Regions from separate parts of the Psychrobacter sp. VH5 genome, predicted to be linked through region 2. Evidence: predicted binding sites of a transcription regulator. Region 2 holds the regulator's gene; each other region holds the start of a gene.
What was found. Region 2 encodes PhoB, which activates phosphate uptake and scavenging genes when phosphate is short. Its sites were predicted from a motif close to TGTCATNAANCTGTCATAA; they were not measured.
Positions count from the first base shown of each region.

Region 1: a site for PhoB is predicted at 998-1,016, ahead of pstS (phosphate ABC transporter substrate-binding protein PstS). Genes of this name have one in related genera too.
Region 3: a site for PhoB is predicted at 660-678, ahead of ACNFVB_RS10325 (porin). Genes of this name have one in related genera too.

Region 1 covers NZ_CP192145.1:352,319-354,595, forward strand. The annotation lists gene thiC (phosphomethylpyrimidine synthase ThiC) at 1-411, opposite strand, end outside; TPP riboswitch at 701-817, opposite strand; gene pstS (phosphate ABC transporter substrate-binding protein PstS) at 1,089-2,255, shown strand.
Region 2 covers NZ_CP192145.1:2,869,702-2,871,978, reverse strand. The annotation lists gene asd (archaetidylserine decarboxylase) at 1-278, opposite strand, end outside; gene dtd (D-aminoacyl-tRNA deacylase) at 391-846, shown strand; gene phoB (phosphate regulon transcriptional regulator PhoB) at 1,034-1,738, shown strand; gene phoR (phosphate regulon sensor histidine kinase PhoR) at 1,909-2,277, shown strand, end outside.
Region 3 covers NZ_CP192145.1:2,469,755-2,472,031, reverse strand. The annotation lists gene ACNFVB_RS10330 (malate synthase G) at 1-206, shown strand, start outside; gene ACNFVB_RS10325 (porin) at 816-1,874, shown strand; gene ACNFVB_RS10320 (CTP synthase) at 2,063-2,277, shown strand, end outside.

The DNA.
Region 1 (2,277 bases), 410 kb from region 2:
TTGCCCGTATGAGCTGGACAAACCGCTTAGCTGCTCTGTATCACCGCGCTCGGCTATCCAGCCCTCGCGCAGTTTGGGCAAGCCGCGGGTTAGGTCAATTTGGGCATCAGGGTCGGTATAGACGCCTGAGGTGTCGTAGACATAAAACGGCGGGTTTTGCTCCCAGTCGGACTCATCCACGCCCTGAATAGGCGTGGGATCTAGCGTGATCTTGCGCATCGGCACTTGAATATCAGGTCTTGAGCCTTGGATATAGACTTTTTGCGAGGCGGGGAGAATGCGGTGTAAGTCGCGCGCTTCTTCTTCAAAGCGCGTGTCTTTGGCGCTACGGTGCGCAGGGGTTTTTAGCGCGTCGGTTTTTTTGTCAGAAGCGTTTTTCTGGGTCTTTGGAGGTAGGGTTGAGGTTGTCATATGCTGTCCTAGCGTGTTGGTTTTTGAATAAAAGCAACACCGCCAGAAGCTGCGGGGGTAGCACTTATCATCTAGGCAGTTTTTGCTGCGTCGTCGTCACTGGCTGTCAAATCTATCATCGCAAAAATCTGCCTTCGCGGAGGATGTCATCAACCTGTAAGCGACGCTTGGTATCTCTCATCATTATTTGGCACTACTTAACCCTATAAAGCTTAGCACCACTAAGCGGGCATTTAGGCCAACAGTCATGAGGATAACAAGGCATTTCTGCCCGTCTTTGCCATACATAATAAAGTGCTGAAGACTTCCCTGCGTCGGTACTAACCGCATCAGGTTCGGCGGGTGATCTCTCAGCGAATGTACAAAGGCAGTCAGCCATTCGTACACCGCACCCCGAGTCTGTCAGTGTTGTAAATCAGTCTCATACTAACAAACTTCTGCCATGAGGGCTACTGGTGTTTGACCACCGGTATGTCAGTCAACGTGCGCACGAGGCCATGAGTCATGACACGCAGGCTAATAGCGTTAGCCTCAAGCGCCGACTGATTTGACCCTATTTGTCACGCACATAAAAGAGTTGGGCGGTTGTCATCAAACTGTCATAAAAACTTGTCAAGATGTCACACATGTCACCAATCATGCTTTGTTCAATCGTTGTTAAACTTTAGGAGTTCTACATGCGTTATTCGTTATTGGCAGTCGCCGTTAGTTGCACCTTAGTACTCACCGCTTGTAATAAATCCACCGACACCGCAGAGTCAGCAGCGCAGAGTGACACCAGCGCGGCGACAGTGGCCGAAACTACCAGCACAGCGACATCTTCTCCAGCAAGCGATTTTAAATCAGCTGAAAACATCGCCATGAACATCACTGGTGCTGGCGCGTCGTTCCCGCAGCCTATCTATGCCAAATGGTCATATGACTATAATGCCGCGACTGGCGGTCAGGTCAACTATCAGTCTATCGGCTCCTCAGGTGGCATCAAACAAATCCAAGCAAAAACCGTTGACTTTGGCGCCTCTGATGCCCCGATGACCCCTGAAGAGCTGGATGCGGCAGGACTTATTCAGTTTCCAACCGTCATCGGCGGCGTGGTACCGATTGTCAATATCGATGGTGTGGGGCCAGGTGAGCTAAAGCTGGACGGCGCAACTCTAGCCGATATCTATCTGGGTAAGATTAGTAAATGGAATGACCCTGCTATCACCGCCATGAACCCAGATTTGACTCTGCCAGATGCTGCCATTACCACCGTATTTCGCTCAGATGGCTCAGGCACGACCTTTAACTTTACCGATTATTTGGCGAAGGTTTCAACTGACTGGAAAGACAGCGTGGGTGTCGATAAAACCATCAAATGGCCAACCTCTGCCACAGGGGCAGGCGGCAAAGGCAACGAAGGCGTATCAAGCTACGTCAACCGCATGAAAAACGCTATCGGCTACGTCGAGTATGCTTACGCTAAGCAAAACAACATGGCGCACGCTGCCCTCAAAAACGCGGCGGGTAACTTCGTGCAGCCATCTGCTGAGACCTTTGCTGCGGCAGGTGATATCGATTGGTCACAGCAAGCAGGCTTTTACAAAGTCATCACTAACTCTGAGACCGATCAAGCGTGGCCCATCGCCGCTGCCACCTTTATCTTGGTACACAAGCAGCCAGAAAACCCGAAGCAAGTGGCTGGCGTGCTGAACTTCTTTGATTGGGCGTATGCTGAAGGTGATGATAGTGCCATGGCGCTTGATTATGTGCCTTTCTCTGATACCGCAGTGGCACTGTTTAAAGACAAGTGGAATGAAGTCAAAGGTAGCGATGGTCAACCCGTCTACACCCCAGCTCAGTAGTTTTTATACATATGTATAGCAG
Region 2 (2,277 bases):
TGCGAGATGATGCCGTCAGCTGGGCTGACAATCCCCTGCGGCGTGGCATCGATAGGACGCGCGTCTGCTTTTAACTCACGAGTAAAAAAGTCATTAAAGCTCTCATAAGCACCTAAGTTTTGGCGCTCATACTCATCCAAGCTGATATGATAGGCTTTTGCAAAGCTACGAATAAAGGTGCGCTTGACATAGGGATGGCGACTGGCAGCCAAACGGCCAGCGATTTTACTGAGCTTTTGTTGCGGGACAAGCTGCTGCAAGGTGGTGAATACATTCATAATACGGCGACCAAAATAAAGGTGAGAGAGTAATAAATAGGCAAATAAATGATGATATTTTATCATGGACAGCCTAAGTTTGTATGAGCATAATTGGTAAAGGGGAGCATAAATGAAAGCATTGATACAGCGGGTACATGGTGCGAGCGTCAGCGTCGATGGGGATTGTGTCGGGCGTATCGAGCGCGGCGTGCTGGCATATATCGGTTTGGGGCCTGAAGACGACCTACAAACGGCCAAGCGAATGATTGATAAAATCCTTGGCTATCGTATTTTTGAAAACGACGATGACCCTACCAAATATGGCAAACTGGACAAAAACGTCCAGCAAGTCGCTGGCGGGCTGCTGCTGATATCACAGTTCACCCTGATGGCGAAGACCGACAAAGGCCGGCGTCCTGATTTTGGCGGTGCCATGCCACCAGAGGCAGCGAGCGTGCTGTTTGCTCAGCTAGTCGACTATGCCAATAGTCAGCACCCTCAGGTAGCGACGGGTCAGTTTGGCGCAGACATGCAGGTTGCGAGTATCAATGATGGGCCACTGAATTTTATATTAGACGTGAGCTAAAGCATCAAATGTGAATCATGATGGTGAGTGCCATCTGTTTAAGGGAAGTGGCTTGGTCTATAGCAGCCGCTTAAATGACAAATGTCATCAAACTGTCACAATTACCGCGTTTAATAGGCAAGCAGTGGCGAGTGATTATCGCTCTTTTTTATACGTCTGTTTTGTCCCTTATCACTGAGAATACCCTATGTATAATGAGCAAATTTTGATTGTTGAAGACGAACCTGCAATCCGCGAGATGGTCGTAATGACGCTAGAGATGGCTGGTTTTGATAGCTTGCAGGCAACGGACGTACCAGAGGCGCACCAACAAGTGGTCGACCATCGGCCAGCGCTGATTTTGCTAGATTGGATGCTGCCTGGGGACAAAAGCGGCATTGATTTTTGTCGTATGCTCAAAAGTGATGAGCTACTCGCTGAGATACCCGTCATCATGCTGACAGCCAAAAGCGAAGAGGACAGCAAGGTGCACGGTCTGGATGCGGGTGCAGATGATTATATGACCAAGCCTTTTTCGACGCGCGAGCTGATCTCAAGGATCAAAGCGGTGTTGCGCCGTAGCAATGCTTTGAGCGCCGACAAGAATATTGAGATAGGAAAGTTAAGCCTCGACCCCAAAAGCCAGCGAGTCATGGCGTCTGGGCAAATCATCGATGTCGGACCGACCGAATATCGGTTGTTGGCGTTTTTTATGAGCCATCCTGAGCGTGCCTATACGCGCACCCAGCTGCTTGATCAAGTGTGGGGCGGCAATGTCTATATCGAAGACAGAACCATCGATGTGCATATCAAACGCCTACGCAAACTGCTGCGCCCTCATGACTGCGATAAGCTGATACAAACGGTGCGCGGTACTGGTTATCGCTTCTCAAGCGTTGTTGAGGCCAAATGATCGGCGCTCATACTCTCAAAATAGCCACCGCAATTCTGTTGCCAGTCCAGCTATAATCACCATAATTATCAGTAAGTGATTATCAGTAAGGGCCAATTAGCAGATAGGGATAATCATCATAATGATAACGAGATAACAAGTAGGGCAAAAAAATAGGTCACGAAAAATGGATGAGTAACATAATGTCAAAGCAATGTACCGAACAAGATATCTCAGAGCCGATAGCGCTACAAAACACCACCGATCAATTAAAAAAAATAAGAAGTGCGCTGCGGGCGCTGCGCGATGCGGTGATTTTACTCAATGACAGTGATGGTCTGGAGTGGTGGAATCAGGCCGCTGAAGATTTACTATTATTGCAGGCAGCAGATAAAGGCCGATGTATTTTTGACTTTATTGACGCATCTGAGTTTCGTCAGTACTATCAAGCGCCGACGCTGGCTGACGAAGGCGTACATATAAAGTCATGGCGCGCGCCTGAGCGCTATTTAAAGTGTGAGCTGACCCCATTTGCCGACGAAAAGCTATTGATCATCTAC
Region 3 (2,277 bases), 400 kb from region 2:
TCATGGATACCATGAAGCGTATGGCGAAGATCGTCGATGAGCAAAATGCCGACGACAGTAGCTATCAGCCTATGGCAAACAACTTTGAGCAGTCTTATGCCTTTAAAGCGGCCTGTGACCTCGTCTTTAAAGGACGCGAGCAGCCAAGCGGCTATACTGAGCCACTATTGCACCAAGCACGCTTGGATCTAAAAGCCAACGTCTAAGCCTGTGTGCATCGCTATCCCATACATCGGCATAAAAGCTGTGTCGATGCATGTATATATTGCTACATGGCTATATTGACCCGATGTCGATAGTAGATAGCGATAATGCTGTTTCGCTTATAAGCGCTACTTATCAGTGAATAAGTAGCGCTTTATTTTTGTACACAATACAGTGGGCATAATCGAATGGTTTGTCATAAAACTTACGGTAAACCATTGGTATTTAAGCGCATTATATAGCCATTTTTTTCAACGCCTGAGCACTATAAAAGATATGGAGTGCGCCAGATATCGCGTTAAAAGTACAAAAAAATATGTTGCAAATTATGTCAAAGTTGTTATGCTTGTACTCGAAGTATGAGTTTGGTAACGGATGTTACGCAGCAGAAGGATAAAGACCAACGTTTACATGGCAGTTACTTTTTTTGATGCTGGTTATGTAAGTCATGGTTTTTTCATCTTACTGTAATAAAACTTCGCCACACTTGTTTCTGACTAATCTCGGTAGCCAGTTACACATTATATCTTTGAGGATTTGTGACGATACCAATATGGGCGCCAGCTAATAATAGCTCGCTCATTACTACAATTGTAAAGTGGAGATACCCCATGAAAAAACTACTTTTAGCTACAGCCGTTGCTGCTCTATCTGTTTCTGCAGCCAATGCCGCTCCTACCGTATATGGTAAAGGCTTCTTAACTTTAGATTTGAACACAGGCGATACTGATGTAGTATATGCTGATAATAGTAAAGAAAGCTTTGATGCAGATGACCGTAGCAAGCTAAATTCAAACGCGTCACGTATTGGTCTAAAAGGTTCTGAAGCACTAACTGCAAACACTGACTTAGTTTATCAACTAGAGTACGGTATCGATATTGACGCTGGTGATGCTTTTGTAGATGCAGACGGTGGCCGTATGGAGAAGTCTGATCAGTTTTACTCACGTGACACTTATCTTGGTTTGAAAAACGCGCAGTACGGTACATTGCTTGGTGGTCGTCTATCAGCTATCGATGATTACGTAAACTTTGCTAACGTGACTCAAGGTGGCGTACTAGGTGGTGATGTCGTACTTGCAAGCTTTGACGCACCGCGTACTAACAACACTTTTAACTACTTCTCGCCTAACATCAATGGCATGCAGTTCATGGCAATGTACGCCATGGATGAAAACAACAATACTGATACACTAGGCCGTGATGCGTTTGGTGTCGGTGGTAAGTACGAAGCAGGTCCAATGAACGTTGGTGCTACATACATCCAAGCAGGTGATGATTTGAAAGTTGCTCGTGTCAGTGGTAACTATGCTATCAGCCCAGTAGTGACGCTAGGCGCTCTATATCAAAACACTGATTTTGATGAAGGTGATAACGAAAATGCATTCACTATCAGTGGTGAGATGGCGACAGCGACTCCTTGGACTGCCTATGCTCAAGGTGATTTCGTAAACAATGTTGGTGGTGCTGACGATGCTGAAAAATTCCGTGCAGTAGTAGGCGGCAAATATGCATTTAACGCGGCAACAACTGGTCACCTATATGGTGCTTATTTATCAACTGAAGCAAACACGACTGATAAAACAGGCATCTATTATAATGATGACTTAGTTAAGTCTGTTGAATTTGACGGCTTTGGTATCGGTGGTGGTATCGAATACAAATTCTAATCTAACCATTAGAATCTAAATAAAAAACTCATCCTTCGGGGTGGGTTTTTTTTGTTGTATGTATTATTTGTGACAAAAGTCTACCGCTGAGGCGGAAAACAAGAGTTTCAGACAGTTTGCATTTTTGCCCTATATTTTATGGCGTATTTTTAGTAAAATCCTTCTTTACCAATTACCGAAAGAGTACTATGACCAAGTTTATATTTGTGACCGGTGGGGTAGTGTCCTCACTAGGAAAAGGTATCACCGCCGCTTCTCTTGCTGCGGTCTTAGAAGCGCGTGGCGTGACTGTCACGATGACCAAGATGGATCCGTATATCAACGTCGATCCAGGTACGATGAGCCCATTTCAGCATGGTGAGGTGTTTGTCACCGAAGATGGCGCAGAGACGGATTTGGATTT